Regions from separate parts of the Anaerobacillus alkaliphilus genome, predicted to be linked through region 4. Evidence: riboswitches for the same ligand, from Rfam matches in the RefSeq annotation. Region 4 holds a riboswitch; each other region holds the start of a gene.
What was found. A riboswitch is a leader RNA that binds a small molecule or an ion and turns the genes downstream of it on or off. The one in region 4 is predicted to bind S-adenosylmethionine.

Region 1: another riboswitch for S-adenosylmethionine. It lies ahead of DS745_RS00570 (methionine biosynthesis PLP-dependent protein); the one in region 4 lies ahead of DS745_RS04210 (pyridoxal phosphate-dependent aminotransferase).
Region 2: another riboswitch for S-adenosylmethionine. It lies ahead of DS745_RS13685 (homoserine dehydrogenase); the one in region 4 lies ahead of DS745_RS04210 (pyridoxal phosphate-dependent aminotransferase).
Region 3: another riboswitch for S-adenosylmethionine. It lies ahead of metK (methionine adenosyltransferase); the one in region 4 lies ahead of DS745_RS04210 (pyridoxal phosphate-dependent aminotransferase).

The regions. Positions count from the first base shown of each region.
Region 1 covers NZ_QOUX01000001.1:101,158-105,376, reverse strand. The annotation lists gene metC (cystathionine beta-lyase) at 1-566, opposite strand, end outside; gene DS745_RS00570 (methionine biosynthesis PLP-dependent protein) at 580-1,683, opposite strand; SAM riboswitch class I at 1,787-1,892, opposite strand; gene DS745_RS24820 (hypothetical protein) at 1,965-2,135, opposite strand; gene prsW (glutamic-type intramembrane protease PrsW) at 2,219-2,857, opposite strand; gene DS745_RS00560 (asparaginase) at 3,207-4,172, opposite strand.
Region 2 covers NZ_QOUX01000042.1:163,215-167,433, reverse strand. The annotation lists RNA gene ssrS (6S RNA) at 107-284, opposite strand; gene DS745_RS13685 (homoserine dehydrogenase) at 376-1,626, opposite strand; SAM riboswitch class I at 1,726-1,881, opposite strand; gene aspS (aspartate--tRNA ligase) at 2,069-3,856, opposite strand; gene hisS (histidine--tRNA ligase) at 3,869-4,219, opposite strand, start outside.
Region 3 covers NZ_QOUX01000046.1:1,037,246-1,041,464, reverse strand. The annotation lists gene pckA (phosphoenolpyruvate carboxykinase (ATP)) at 1-1,561, opposite strand, end outside; SAM riboswitch class I at 1,859-1,993, shown strand; gene metK (methionine adenosyltransferase) at 2,245-3,450, shown strand; gene glgB (1,4-alpha-glucan branching protein GlgB) at 3,798-4,219, shown strand, end outside.
Region 4 covers NZ_QOUX01000001.1:745,561-749,779, forward strand. The annotation lists gene DS745_RS04195 (class I SAM-dependent methyltransferase) at 1-79, shown strand, start outside; gene DS745_RS04200 (DUF421 domain-containing protein) at 275-940, shown strand; gene DS745_RS04205 (undecaprenyl-diphosphatase) at 965-1,474, shown strand; SAM riboswitch class I at 1,605-1,711, shown strand; gene DS745_RS04210 (pyridoxal phosphate-dependent aminotransferase) at 1,880-3,064, shown strand; gene DS745_RS04215 (iron-containing alcohol dehydrogenase family protein) at 3,061-4,161, shown strand; gene DS745_RS04220 (MetQ/NlpA family ABC transporter substrate-binding protein) at 4,158-4,219, shown strand, end outside.

The sequences.
Region 1 (4,219 bases), 640 kb from region 4:
CCTAAGTCTAGAGGTCTCTGAAATACAGGTGTTAAAAACGTATTATCACAAAACGTTAAACAGTTGTGAGTCTTAGCTATTGCTACTATTTTTTTTATATCCGTTATTTTCAAGGTTGGATTTGACGGTGTTTCAATATATACTAATTTTGTATTTGGATTGATATGTTTTTCTACCTCTTCATGGTTTGTCATATCCACAAACGTATGTTCAATCCCATACTTTTCTAAAACCTCCGTAACAAAGCGATACGTCCCTCCGTAAACATCCTCAGTAATTACAATATGATCACCTTTTGACAGCAACATAAATGCTGTTGATATTGCTGCCATTCCAGAAGGAAAGGCAAATCCTCTCGTTCCCCCTTCTAGGTCTGCAATGACATCCTCAAGTGCTTTACGTGTAGGATTAGAACCTCTTGCATATTCATAATCACCGAAGCTATCAAAAGAGTATTGATGAAAAGTAGAAGAATGATGAATGGGTACACTCACCGCTCCTGTTTCTTGATGTACTTTATGGCTATTGTGCAATAATTTGGTCTGTATATGATATTGTTCTGACAAACTTAGACCCTCCTTAGGCTAAACTCTCAAATCCTTGTTGTAAATCATCTATTAGATCTTCTTTATTTTCAATTCCTACTGAAAATCTTAAAAGCCTCTTACATACCCCGTACTTTTCTCGAAGTTCCTCAGGAATGTCAGCATGCGTTTGTGTAGTCGGATAGGTCATTAGACTTTCAACTCCACCTAGGCTTTCTGCAAACGTAATCAGTTTAAAACTTTGTAAGAGTGGATTTATCCACTGTTCCTTTTTTATTCTAAAAGACAACATCCCACCACGACCAGGATATAAAACGTCTGTTACAAATGGATGATCAGTTAAGTATTTGACAATTACTTTGGCATTCTCTTCATGTTTCTCCATCCTTAACGCTAATGTTTTCATACCACGGATTAGCAGCCAAGAATCAAAGGGAGATAGTGTTGCCCCCATCCCATTCTGAAAAAAACCAACTCTTTGACAAAGTTCCTCGCCTTTAACAACTATTAATCCTGCGAGTACATCATTATGTCCACCTAAATACTTCGTGGCACTGTGAATGACAATGTCAGCCCCTTCTTCGATCGGCCTTTGTATATATGGTGTATAAAAGGTATTGTCAACAATCAAATACAGTTGATGCTTTTTAGCAAGATTGCTAACTTCACTTATACTCATTTCCTGCATTAATGGGTTTGTTGGTGTCTCAATAAAAATTGCTTGAGTACGCTCATTAATAAGAGTTTCTAATTGATCGTAACTAGCACCGTCCCAATACTGGAAGGTTATCCCCCAATTGCTCCACCCTTGTTGAAATAGCCGATAGGTACCACCGTACAAATCTCGGCAAACAATAATCTCATCTCCCTGTTTAAAAATAGACATCACCGTTTGAATCGCTGCCATTCCTGAACTACAGGCAAAACCACGATCTCCTCCTTCTAAAAGAGCAATTCCCTCTTCTAAGATTTGTCTAGTTGGATTTCCTGTTCTACTATAGTCATATCCCGTCGATTGACCTATTCCTTCATGCCGATAAGCTGTTGAAAAGTATACCGGAGGATTAATCGTGCCCGTTTGAGTTTCACTTCGGTTCCCTAGCTGTACCATCTTTGTTTCTAAATGCTTATAATCCATTCTCTCTCCCCCATATACGTTATCGCTTTAAACCATTAAAAATAAATCTAAAATAAAAGACCTCTTCCTAAATAAGAAGAAGTCGCTGATGACAGTTTACCTCTTCTCATCTTCCAAGCTAAAAATCACTTGATGGATTTAGCACCTGACCAAACGGCTGGTTGCTGAGACTTCACAGGGCCACTTCCCTCCATCTCTCTCGATAAGAATTATACGAATTTTTAATTATTATATTGATTATTACGGTACACTATTTTTCAGTTAATTGCAATAATTTTTTCTTACTCCGATTTTGCATCTATCTGTAACGTATGCTCATTCCCACAAACACATCGCTTAAAGCCAGTTTCATAATGTCCTTCCTTATTCAATCTTCCTCGTAATATAAATTTCTCACCACAATCATGACATCTTACTGTTACTTTGTACCTTTGCTTTAATTCTGACAACATTTACACCTCATGACATATCTGTTTTTACTATTTATACCCATTTTTCATTCATTTCTATCAAAAGATGATAAGTTTTTTAGCAATTACCTATTTGCTAACTTCACTTTCCTTAAACCCAGCCACCATAGAAAGATCATAAATGGTAGCATAATGAACCCCCAATAGCGTTGAACATAAAGGATATAGTCATAAATTCCATGTAGGAACCAAGGTATGGTAAACGAATAAATTAAGAACTTTTTCTCATTAATTTTTTCAGTAAATTTGGCTTTTCCTAAATAGTAACCCATGATTACACCAAAAAGGGCATGACTGGAAGCTGGTAGGAGAGCACGCATGAGTGCTTGATCAACACCATAAACAAGTAAATAAAGCCCATTCTCGACTGTCGCAAACCCTAAGGAAACACTAACTCCGTAAACAATTCCATCGTAGTGTTGATTGAAATGCGCATGCTTATAAACAGTGTAAAATAGGATAAACCATTTAAAAAATTCCTCCAATAAAGAAGCGGACAAAAAAGCTTGAGCAAAAGGTTTAAGTAATAAGCCTTCTTCTTGAAAGGCATATTGGATAACAACGACTGGGAATACGATTAATGAACCGAATATAAAGCTACGTACAACCATACTAATTGGTTCTGAGTTATATTTGTCTTTTAAGTAAAAAAAGCAAAGTAAAGCTATACTGGGAGCCAAACTTGCAAAAACAATACTCACCATTATTTTTCTATTTCCTCTCTTTTTTTCTTATCTAATCGTATCATGTTTCCTTTTAGTTTGATAAGTAATTTGTAAATTTTTCTATATTCCTATTTTCCTCTCGCTGATTTAAAAAGGCTCTTTTCGTAAACATTGTGGTTTTTTCATCCTAAAATAATTGGAAAAATACCCTAGATGAAGATATCAGCCAATAAATTATGTAAGAAAAGAGCAGTACTTACTAAATTAGTAGTAAACTCTTAGTAATTTGTGTAAAAATCCGACTTTTGGGATTTTTACGAAAGCAACAAACTTTGCGAAAACAGCCTTTAAAAAAGACATAGAGATATACTCTCTATGTCTGAATTATTTACTCAAATTTTTCTTTGATGGTTTCATTCGCTAATAAAAGTACAATCAATTTAATACGAGCTTTTTTACTATCGAGATCGCCACCTAATATTACTCCCGATTTAAATAAATCATAGGCGCTACCTAAGTATTCATAAGTCGTGTGAACGTATCCTTCTTCGCTAGCAGTTGTAATAACAATATGTATCCCTTTGTTTATTGCTTCAATGATTGCATCCATCATTAATGGGGAAACTTGACCTCTACCTGTACCTTCTAATACAATTCCATTCACATTTGCAGAAATAGAGGCTTTAATAAATTTGTCATCAGCATTTAGATAGCATTTAATAAGATCTACTGTTGGCACTTTCTTACCATCGTTTATCGTGTAGACTTCTCGTTTTGTCGGTCTCTGATATAAGTAAACTTTATCATTATCAATAATTCCTAAATAGCCAAATCCAAAAGCATTAAACCCTTGAATATTTGAAGCATGCTCTTTTTTGACATATTTAGCAGCGAAAATTCGCTCGTTAAAGACAACAACTGTACCGACACCTTTTAGCTGTATGTCACAAGCAGTGTAGATCGCATGACGTAAGTTTATATAAGAATCACTACCAATTTCATCAGGAGACCGCTGTGAGCCCGTAACCACCACAGGGCGTTCATCACTAATGACCAAATCCAAGAAATAGGCTGTTTCCTCTAACGTATCTGTTCCGTGTGTTACAACAATTCCATCAATATCATTACTTTGGTAGATATTTTCTATTTCCACCTTCAATGCAAGTAGATCCTCTATCGTGATATGCATGCTAGGCTTTTGAAGAATTGAAACAATTTCTACTTCAATATCATTTGGGATCCCACAAATTTTTGCTAGTTCATTCCCAGTTAGTTCACCTGCAACAAGTCTTCCTTCTTTATTCGGCTTACTAGCAATTGTTCCGCCAGTAGTTAATAAGACAACTTTTTTCATTCTGCACAACCTCTTTATAAAAGTTTTGAGCTTTTTTCCATGATCAA
Region 2 (4,219 bases), on a different contig from region 4:
CCTTTTTAAGACCTGTCTATACCCTCGGACTAGAAGTTCTGTTCCTAGCCTATGAATAAATAAAAACCTAGGAAATTTTCCTAGGTTGGTCATAAACAAAAGAAATTAGAGCCCCAAAATGCCGTAAAACACATAGTTTTGAACCTGCCTCGGCAGGTGGGTGCCTTGTTTATTTCTTAGTACTTCCTCTCGAGAAGGCTTGCACGCCAAACTAAAACTTCAGGCTCCCTTATTAAAAATGTTGGCTCAAAACTTATAGTATCCTACTAACACCTCAGGATGCTCATTTGTTGTTTTTATCATATCACGATTTTTTTTTGAATTCAAGTTTACGAGGTGAATTCCACTAAAATTTGCAAATTCGACAAATTTTGATTATAACGCTTTTAATTGCGTTTCAACGGTAAACTTTTCAACCTTTGTATTTACTCGTAAAACTGGAAAAATGTCAACGGGTTGATCAGCGCTCTTGATTGAAGGTAGTAGTTGATTTGCTGTAATTAACATTGCTACCTTTTCTTTATTTTCAAACTGAACTACTTTATCTACTCGATAGGTTACTAATTTTAGGAATTGGTAAATTTCTTTTTCATTCGCTATATCATACAAAACTAAATATTCCTTAGTATCTACATGATTTACAACCTTTCTTTTAATGGGCGTTTGTTTAAAAGTCTTGTTCTGAAGCTGGTGAAGATAATCTTCAATCATACTTGTTGCCGTTGGTTTTTTACCTGCACCTGGTCCAGAAGCAACAAAGTTCCCTAACCAATCTCCTTGCAAAAAGATTCCATTGTTCTCGTTAATAATTGAAGATAATGGATGTTTCTCCTCAACAAAAGTAGGGGAAATAGATCCCTTTACTTCATGACCATCATAATATGCTTCAGCAATGTACTTTAATTTCAACTGAAAATAGTCACCTGCTTTAAAATGCCAGGACTTTAAGTGAGACATACCAGTTCTTTGGAATTGTTCTGGTGTTGGCCACGAACCAAAACAAAGCCTACAGAGAATTTGTAACTTATATAGAGCATCATACCCCTCTACATCTGAGGTCGGATCCGCTTCTGCAAAGCCAAGTTCTTGAGCTTCTCTTAAAACACTTTCAAATGTCCGATTTCCTTCTTGTAGACTTGTGATAATATAATTGGTTGTTCCATTCAAAATTCCTGACACCTTTTCAACGGAGGTCCATTGTAGCTGACTTTTAAGCGTATTAATAATTGGAATACCACCAGCAACGGTTGCTTCAAAACCAATGAATGTTTCATACTTCTTTGCTAAACTCTCAAGTTTTGAACCATGTTTAGCTATTAGCTCCTTATTTGCTGTAATGACAGGAATTCTCTTTGTTAACAAAAACGTTACATAATCTAGTGCTGGTTGCTCCCCACCCATCGCTTCAAAAACGACATGATACTCATGCTTGAAAAAGTCATCAGCTACATCTGTTAGTAACTCATCATTAGAATTATTACTATATTTTTGTTTGTCTCTTATCAGGATTTTCTCTACAGACACGGAATCTCCTAATAGCTGTTCTAAATAACTTAACGTATCTGTAATACCCTCGTACACCCCTGAATTTACTGTACCAAACCCTAATAAGCCAATTTTGATCAACGAGACCATCTCCTTAACATTCCAAGTTGAAAATTTCCGCACGACTAATCTTACAAAATAAAAAAACCTCTCCAGATAAGGAAAGGTTTTTAACTCCTTCACTTATCTGCCAAAGCTAATAGTAGCTCTGCTGAAATTAGCACCTTGTTAAATAAGTGAAGATTGTATTTACAATCTCCCTACGGTTATCCAAAGATAACCTTAACAGGTTGCCGGGCTTCATAGGGTCAGTCCCTCCGCCTCTCTTGATAAGTATATTTATTTTTTTACAGCCATTAGTTTTTTAAATAGTAAAATTATTTCAAAGCTTCAAAATTCACGTAAAAATAATATAGCATGAAAAGAAAAAAATGTAAAACATAAAATGTTAAATTTTCTTGTTGGTTTTTTAGTGATTAACCAACCAAGTAATTCTACATTTTACGTTTTACATTCATATTAATTACGCTTCTATTTTCTCTTCTTTTTTAGGAAGCACTGATAGGTTTAGTTCTTTTAACTGTGCTTCACTAACGCCACTTGGAGCGTTTGTAAGTAAACAACTCGCACTAGCGGTTTTTGGAAATGCTATTGTATCACGTAGATTTGTTCTTCCTGCTAACAACATAATCAAACGATCTAATCCAAGTGCAATCCCACCATGTGGAGGAGTTCCGTATTCAAAGGCTTCTAGTAAAAATCCAAATTGGTTCCGTGCTTCTTCATCAGAGAAACCTAATGCTTTAAACATTGTTTCTTGTAGCCCGCGTTCATAAATACGTTGTGAACCTCCCCCAAGCTCATATCCGTTTAAAACTAAATCGTAAGCTTCTGCTCTTACTTTTTCTGGGGCAGAAGTAAGTAGCTCTTCGTCTTCTTTAACTGGTCGAGTAAATGGGTGGTGTTCAGCTACATAGCGACTAGCTTCTTCATCATACGACAATAGCGGGAACTCAGTAACCCATAGGAAATTGAATTGAGTCTTATCGATTAGTTGTAATTCCTTCGCAAACTTTAAACGTAGTGCTCCTAAGCTATCAAATACAACTTTCTTTTTATCAGCCCCAAAGAATAGAAGGTCTCCAACTTCAGCATTAAGAGCTAAGCGCATTTCCGTTTGCTCTTCTTCAGAAAGGAATTTCACAATTGGACCTTTTAAACCATCTTCCTCAACCTTCAGCCAGGCAAGTCCTTTTGCTCCATAAATTGCAACAAATTTTGCTAAGTCATCGATCTCTTTACGAGAATACTTTAAAGCTCCACCTTTCACGTTGATACCTTTGACAATTCCACCGTTCTCAATAGCTGAAGTAAACACCTTAAAGCCGCAATTTTTAACAATATGTGATAACTCGACAAGTTCCATTCCGAAACGAGTGTCTGGTTTATCTGACCCGTAACGATTCATTGCTTCATCATACGTTAATCGCTGAAAAGGAGCTTGAACATCTAATCCTTTGACTTCTTTCATAACCTTAACCATCATTTCTTCCATCATCGCCAATAAATCTTCTTTATCCATGAACGAAGTTTCAATATCGACTTGAGTAAATTCAGGCTGGCGGTCAGCTCGTAGATCCTCGTCACGGAAACATCTAACTATTTGGTAGTAACGCTCAAAGCCAGAAACCATTAATAATTGCTTAAAGATTTGAGGTGACTGTGGTAAGGCATAAAATTCCCCATGATGAACACGACTTGGAACTAAATAATCACGTGCACCTTCTGGCGTACTCTTTGTAAGCATTGGTGTTTCAACTTCTAAGAATGTATTGTTGTCTAGAAAATCACGAATTAATTTTGTTGTTTTATGACGTAACATAAATGTTTCTTGCATTTCAGGACGTCTTAAATCAAGGTAGCGATATTTAAGACGGACGTCTTCTGAAGCCGTTGTTGAGTCCTCAATTTGAAATGGTAAAGCTTTTGATTTATTAAGGACTTCAATTTTTGTTGCCAGTACTTCAACTTTTCCAGTCTTCATCTTAGGATTAACTGTCGCCTCATTTCGCGCAGAAACTGTTCCTTCGATATCGATTACATATTCGCTACGGATTTTGTCAGCAATTTCAAGTGCCTCTCTTGATGTCTCTGGTTGGAATACTACTTGTACAATACCAGAACGATCACGCAAATCAATAAAAATAACTTGACCTAGGTCACGACGAGTTTGCACCCACCCTTTCAAACGAACTTTTTCGCCTATTGTTGTTTCTAATACATCTCCACACTTATGTGTTCTTCCAATCACTACTAATACCCCCTATAAATTCATTTTCTCTAGTAAGTAATCCGTAATTTGATCCAATGCTACCTCTTGTTGTTCACCTGTAGCCATTTCTTTTACGACAACAACATTTTGCTCTAATTCACTATCTCCAATAATTAAGACATAGGTAGCTTGAAAACGATCAGCAGCTTTCATTTGAGCTTTCATTTTCTTGTCTAGATAATCCTGATCACACGAGAAACCAGCCTGTCTTAACTTAAAACTAATATTCGCTCCTGCGAGCTTTGCTTCTTCACCTAAGGCGATCACATAACAATCGATTTTTTCAGTAACAGGCAATGAAATATTTTGTACTTCTAACGCCATTAGCAGGCGTTCAATACT
Region 3 (4,219 bases), on a different contig from region 4:
TACGAATGATATCAGAAACCTTATCAAACTTCATGAAGTTTTCTTGGAACTTCGACGCAAGTTCTTTAGCTTTATTATCATATGCTTCTTTATCTTCCCATGTTTCTTTTGGTTGAAGTACTTCATCTGGTACTCCAGGGCATCTTGTAGGAATGTGTAAGCCAAAAATTGAATCAACGACTGTTTCCACTGAATGAAGTTCTCCTAGTAAAGCTGCCTGAACCATCGCGCGAGTATAAGTTAAATTCATACGTTTGCCGACGCCATATTGGCCACCAGACCAGCCCGTGTTAACTAGAAAAACTTGAACATCATGTTGATTGATTTTTTCCCCTAGCATCTCTGCATATCGGTACGCAGGTAGTGGTAAGAATGGTGCTCCAAAACATGTTGAGAATGTTGCTTCTGGGCTTGTTACTCCACGCTCTGTTCCCGCTAATTTACTCGTATACCCAGACAGGAAGTGATACATTGCCTGTTCTTTCGTTAACTTGCTTATTGGAGGTAATACTCCAAATGCGTCTGCAGTTAAGAAAATAATCGTGTTCGGATGACCTGCAACACTTGGAATGACACAGTTTGGTATCAACTCAATTGGATAGGCAGCACGAGTATTTTCAGTTAGAGTTGTATCGTTGTAGTCTGGTGTTCGGTTTTCATCTAACATAACGTTCTCGAGTACAGAGCCAAAACGAATTGCATTAAAGATTTCAGGCTCTTTTTCCTCAGTAAGGTTAATACATTTTGCGTAGCAACCACCTTCAATATTGAAGACACCCGTGTGCGACCAGCCGTGCTCATCGTCTCCAATTAGGTGACGACTTGGATCAGCAGATAAAGTTGTTTTTCCAGTTCCAGAAAGCCCGAAGAATAAGGCAACATCACCTTCATCACCAACATTAGCTGAACAGTGCATAGATAGCACATTTCGCTCAGGTAATATATAATTCATAATTGAGAAGATTGATTTTTTAATTTCTCCTGCATATTCAGTACCTCCAATTAGGACAGTACGTTTTTCAAATGATACAATAATAAATGTCTCAGATTTCGTACCATCTAGATTTGGATCCGCTTTAAAACCAGGAGCTGAGATTACAGTAAATTCAGCTTCATGTGTAAGTAACTCTTCTGCATTTGGACGAATAAATAATTGACGAGCAAAAAGATTATGCCAAGCATACTCGTTCACTACTCGGATCGGAAGTCGATAACCAATATCAGCTCCAGCAAAATTTTTAGAAACAAAAACCTCATCTTTAGTTTCTAAGTATGCAAGGACCTTTTTATATAAGTTTTCAAAGACTTCTTTACTAATTGGTTGGTTTACAGACCCCCAATTAATTTTCTCTTTAATAGACGTTTCTTCAACGATATATTTATCCTGTGGTGAACGACCAGTATATTTACCAGTAGTTGCACGTAGGGCACCAGTAGATGTTAGAATTCCTTCTTTTCTTTCAAGAGCTCTTTCTACTAATTGAGAAACGGGTAAGTCATGGCTAATATTACTGCCTTTTAAAAGCTTATCTAGTTCTGTTTCATAGCTAAGTGTACTCATTCGCACCAAAACCCTTCCTACATAAAATTTTTTTATCATCTATTTTTCTAATATATGCAGTAAAATGTACTTTGTTATGGATTAGTATAACACATTAAAACGAATAGTCTATACTAATTGATGTTTTTCTCAGGACAATTTTTGTAGGTTATGATTTATAACAGTATATAGATAGCATTCAAAACTGTATGGTTTTTGGAGTTCTGTTGTTAGGGAAAATTCGACAAATTCAGGCAAATTTTCTAAAAACGGTTGACATTAAATAACCAGTGCGATATGATATGTCCCGAACGGATACTCTTATCCCGAGTCGGTGGAGGGACAGGCCCGAAGAAACCCGGCAACCAACACTTATAGTGTAAGCTTACAGTTTACATATCATATTAGTGAAAAGGTGCTAACCTGCAAGGCTACGGCTTTGATCGATAAGAGGGCGAAAGGCGGATAATCAAAACCTTTTCCTCTAGATTTGGAAAAGGTTTTTTTCATATGGGGCTATATAGAACGATTTTAGCCTAGTTCTTAGTGTAAACATTTTTTGAATGGTTAAGCTAAGTTTACTAACGAAATGATTTGTTCTTTCAAAAACTAAAATTCTGTTTGACTAATTAGTCAATAGGGAAAATGAGTACCGTATCAAAAGATAGCATATCCTATAGAGGATAAAGGAGGTACAATTTATTATGACAGAAAAGAAAACTCGTCGTTTATTCACATCAGAATCAGTTACCGAAGGTCATCCGGATAAAATTTGTGACCAAATCTCTGACTCAATTCTTGATGCTATTTTAGCTAGTGATCCTAATGCGCGTGTTGCATGTGAAACATCAGTAACAACAGGATTAGTACTTGTAGCTGGAGAAATCACAACGTCTACATATGTTGACATTCCAAAGATTGTCCGTGAAACAGTTCGTGAGATTGGCTACACTCGTGCGAAGTATGGTTTTGATTCTGAAACTTGTGCGGTGTTAACTTCTATTGATGAGCAATCACCTGATATTGCACAAGGTGTTGACCAAGCTCTTGAAGCTCGTGAAGGATTGATGTCCGATGCTGAGATCGATGCAATCGGTGCTGGTGACCAAGGTTTAATGTTTGGGTACGCAAATAATGAAACTCCAGAATTAATGCCATTACCTATTTCACTTGCTCACAAACTTGCTCGCCGTTTAACAGAGGTACGTAAAGAAGAAATTCTACCTTACTTACGTCCAGATGGAAAAACACAAGTAACAGTAGAGTATGATGAAAACAATCAACCAGTTCGTATTGATACAATTGTTATCTCTACTCAACATCACCCAGAGGTTGCATTAGAGCAAATTCAACGTAACTTAAAAGAGTATGTAATCAAGCCTGTTGTTCCAGCACACTTAATTGATGAAGAAACGAAATACTTTATTAATCCAACAGGTCGTTTCGTAATTGGGGGACCTCAAGGAGATGCTGGTTTAACTGGTCGTAAGATTATCGTTGATACGTATGGTGGTTATGCTCGTCACGGAGGCGGTGCATTCTCAGGTAAGGATCCTACAAAAGTTGACCGTTCTGCAGCTTATGCAGCTCGTTATGTTGCGAAAAACATTGTTGCAGCTGGCCTAGCTGACCGTTGTGAAGTTCAACTTGCCTATGCGATCGGTGTGGCTCAACCAGTTTCGATTTCGATTGACACATTTGGTACAGGGAAAGTGACTGAAGAGGTATTAGTTGAAGTTGTTCGTTCTAACTTTGACCTTCGTCCGGCTGGTATCATTAAAATGCTTGATCTTCGTCGTCCGATTTATAAGCAAACTGCGGCTTATGGTCACTTTGGACGTACTGATGTTGAACTTCCATGGGAGTTTACAGATAAAGCCGAAGCATTAAAAGCACAAGCTCTAAAATAAATATATGATTAAAGTGATCTTTTTCCTTTGGGAAAAGATCACTTTTTTTTGTTGAAAGCATTTTATGAATAATTTCTTATAATTGTCACAATTGGAATGTTAGATTTTGTCGTTACTGCGTAAGCGTTTACCGTTGCCGTTATAAAAAGAATTTTTTCTAAGGTTTTGTAAAAATGAATAATTATTCACAATTCTTTGTAGGATTTTGTCACAAGAAAAATATGAATTTTCACTATTTTTGGTATTAATATAGAGGTATTAGTTTTTTTGTAATAGAAATTTATTAATAGTGAAAATTTAGAAGATTTAGTAATTTAATATAGTAAAGTTAGGAAAGGAAGGGACTTGTGGGAACTACTCCAATCATAAGTGATCATGATCTATATTTATTTCATCAGGGAAACCTATTTCAAAGTTATACAGTTATGGGGGCACATCTCCTTAACGAAAAAGGGAAAAGTGGAGTTCGTTTCACGATGTGGGCACCAAATGCAGAAAATGTTAGTGTTGTAGGAAATTTCAATAGCTGGAATGGAACATTACATGAAATGAATCGAGTGAGTGAGAACGGTATCTGGTCACTATTTATTCCTGGATTAAAGGATGGAGATTTGTACAAGTATGAAATACATACTGAGAAAGGGGATATACTTCGAAAAGCAGATCCCTATGCTTTTTTCTCTGAAGTTAGACCAAATACTGCCTCTAAAGTGACATCCCTAAGCGGTTACAAATGGAATGATCAGAGTTGGTATAAACGCAAGCAACA
Region 4 (4,219 bases):
ACTTTTCGGCCAATATTCAGAACAAGCAGCCGTAGGTTCATATACATCTCTAGAAGAGCGCGAGGAGTTAAGTGACTAAAATTTACAGCTACCTGCATAACGTAGGTAGTTTATTTTTGTTTTAGGGAAAAGCTCAGAAGGAGCATGGAAGAGTTTTTGATTTAGCTATCGACTTGTATAGATAACTATTTCACTCTATGCATAAAAAAAGAATTTATCAACAATCTAACATTAAAGTTAATCCAAAAATTGAATTCTTTAGAGGTTGAGAACAGTGGTAATAGAAACAACAAAATTGGTGGTGTTATTTCTTTTAGTCTTTACTGTCATGCGTCTTCTTGGTAAAACTTTACTGTCGCAATGGACAGCATACGATCTAGTCACTATTATATTTTTGTCTTATGCAGCCTTAGGCGCGGTAAAGATTAACAGCTTCTTCCATGCGGTGATTTGCATTATTAGCATAGGAACTTTGTATGTCATCATATCTAGATTAAGTTTGTTCCAAGCTTTAACGAATATTATTATTGGTGAACCCACCATTTTGATCAAGCATGGCACCATTATCCAAAAAAACCTAAAGAAAATTCGCTATTCTTTGGCTGAACTGCTTTCCATGATTCGCACTTTTGGTTATCCAGATATTAAGGATATCGAGTACGCTATTCTAGAACCAAATGGAAAAATTAGTGTAATTCCTATAAAGGAGTTACAACCGTTAACGGTTCAACATTGTCAAATCAACGTTGAATACACAGGACTGCCCTTGTCACTTATTATTGAGGGGAAAATTCAAAAAGGAAATTTGACCATAATTAACAAGGACGAAGCCTGGTTGGAAAAGCATATTGTTGAAAAGGGTTTTAAAGACATTAAGGAAATATATTATGCGTATATAAAGGATAATGAGGACTCGTTTACAATTCTTAATTATCAATAAATAGTTGAAATGGAGAAACGTCAAATGGATTACCAATTATTTAAAGCCATTAACCGACTAGCTGGTCGTAACTCAATGCTTGATAAATATATGATCGCAGTTTCAAAAAAGTATTATTTTTTATTGATTATTGTCTTAATTTACATATCATTGACAGGTTATATCGACAGAAAAGTTGTGAAGAAAGCTTTGGTGTCTTATTGCCTTTCAATATCAATAGCTTATGTATTGAATCAGTTTTTTTATAAACCACGACCATTTTTAGAACATCAGGTTAACTTACTCATTCCAGCAAAGAAAACGTCTTCTTTTCCAAGTAAGCACACGTTGTTTTTATTCGTGGTATCTTCTACACTTTTCTTCCATGACCGTATTGTAGGTTCATATCTATGGGGATTATCTGTACTAACTGGTATTTCTAGAGTGTGGCTTGGACATCACTATCCTTTTGACATTCTTGGTAGTGCAATCATTGGTAGTATGACGAGTAGTGTTGTAGAGAGATTAGAAAACGCTAAATTTTCTCTGAAATAAAAATTATCAAAAAAATATTTTCGTGTAATACCAACGATGTAAGCGGTGCCTAAAAAATATTCTTAAAAAACATTGTTGACATAGAGTGAATTTCTCTTTAATATGAGCTTATTCCAAAAATTAAATATAACTCTTATCAAGAGCGATTGAGGGACCAGGCCCGTTGAAATCCGGCAACCACCAGTAATTGGAAAGGTGCTACTTCCTGCAGAATGTGTTCATTCTGAAAGATAAGCTAATCTTATTAGGCCTCTTTCGGATGAAAGGGGCCTTTCTTAATTCGCTTTTGAAGGAAGTATAATGGCTCGGAGGGATGTTATGTTCTTAATCTTGACTAATCAGATAAGCTTACTAACATTTAAGGTTATAATCGCTCATGAGTAAGGAAGATTTAAGAGGTGTTTTATGAAACAGTTTCAACAATCAAAGACGTTGGGGAGCCTTCCAAAGCAGTTTTTTGCAAAGTTGGTTCAGAAGGTGGAGAAGGTAAAACAAGACCATGATGATGTGATTAATCTAGGTCAAGGAAATCCAGATCAACCGACACCTTTGCATATTGTTAAGGCACTTCAAGAGGCAGCCGCCAATCCTCTGTATCATAAGTATTCACCATTTCGTGGGTATGGCTTTCTCAAAGAAGCGGTCGCTACATATTACCAACGGGAGTATGATGTAGTTCTTGATCCCCACACAGAAGTGGCTGTGATGTTTGGTACGAAAACAGGATTGGTCGAAATCAGTCAATGCTTGTTAAACCAGGGAGATATCGCGTTAGTCCCAGATCCGGGTTATCCAGATTACTGGTCGGGTGTTGTCATGGCTGGTGGTGAAATGTCGTTTATGCCACTTTTGGAAGAAAACAAGTATTTGCCAGATTTTACGAAGATTACTGAAGAGACATTTGAGAAGGCCAAATTAATGTTTCTGAACTACCCCAATAATCCAACGGGTGCAGTTGCTACGAAAGAATTGTTTGAAGAAGCAATTATGCTTGGAGAAAAACATGACATTTGTATTGTTCATGACTTTGCTTACGGAGCGATTGGTTTTGATGAACAGAAACCATTGAGCTTTATGCAAGTGCCTGGAGCTAAAAATGTTGGTGTTGAGATGATGACTCTATCGAAAACCTATAATATGGCGGGCTGGCGAGTAGGGTTTGCAGTAGGGAACCCAAGTGTGATTGAGGCATTGAATTTAATTCAAGATCACTATTATTGTAGTGTGTTTGGTGGCATACAAGAAGCAGCTGCTACGGCATTACTAGAGTCGCAATCATGTGTGGATGAACTTGTTTCCCAATACGAGAGTCGTAGAAATGTCTTTATTGAAGCGCTCAGTGAAATTGGTTGGAAGGTTGAAGCACCTAAAGGTTCCTTCTTTGCTTGGTTACCTATACCACCAACGTATAGCTCAGAACAATTTGCTGATTTATTACTTGAAAAAGCTAGAGTGGTTGTTGCCCCTGGGAATGGCTTCGGACAATTTGGTGAGGGGTATGTGCGGGTTGGACTTTTGAGTGATGAAGATCAATTAAGAGAAGCTGCCCGTCGCATTGGTGAGTTAGAAATTGAATGGGGGAATGTATGATGCAAGCCATTCAAGTTCAAGCAGGCCCAAGTGTTTATCAGTGTGAAGAGGATGTTCTCTTAAGTCTAGAAGAAAAACTTCTTAAATATGGCTTTCGGAACGTTCTGGTTATCCACGGGGAAAAATCGTGGAAAGCAGTAGAACCTTATTTTCCAGCTTTCAAGGAGCTAGTAGCAACTTTTGTTCCCTACTCAGGTCATTGTTCAGAAAATGAGATTGACAGAGTTGCCGAACATCAGGCGGATGTCATAGTGGGAATTGGTGGAGGAACGGTGTTAGATCTTACGAAGGCTGTTGCTAATAAGATCGGCAAAGATGCTGTTCTCATACCAACACTTGCAGCAACTTGTGCGGCATGGACACCGCTAAGTGTAATCTACGACGATCAAGACCGTTTTGTCAGATTTGAAGTGTTTCCAAGGGCCAACTTGCTAGTTTTGATTGAACCTAGGGTACTTTTAACTTCTCCTCCTGAATACTTGAGGGCTGGGATTGCTGATACCTTAGCAAAGTGGTATGAAGCAAGAGCTCTTACGGAGCAATTGGAAACAAAGCGAGTGTCAATTGAATTAGCAGTGAATACCGCCAAGTTATGTAAGGATGTCCTTCTCGAACACGGTGCCGCAGCCATCGAGGCCTTAAATAAAGGTGTCAGCAATCATTCTTTTATCCAGGTGATTGAAACCAATATCCTGGCAGGTGGCTTAGTAGGAAGCTTGGGAGATCGTTATGGTCGAATTGCAGCCGCTCACTCGGTTCACAATGCGTTAACACAGTTTGAGGAAACCCATCATCTTTTACATGGTGAAAAGGTCGCATATGGCATACTTGTTCAATTAGCCCTTGAAAAAAGGGTGGATGAACTCGTCGAGTTACAACCTTATTATCATGAACTACAATTACCTTATCTTTTTACACACTTAAAACTTGATTTCGAGAGTCTTGAAACCAAGCAAAAAATTGCTGAATGGACATTAAAAAAAGGTGAATCCATTCATATGATGGGACAATATTTTACCGAAGAAGACATTATTTTAGCGTTAGAAACTGTAGAGGAAACTCTAAAAAAACTATTAAAAGGGAGATATTCAACATGAAAAAATTATTATTATCAGTAGTAGCATCTTTATCATTATTCGCTATGGCAGCTTGCGG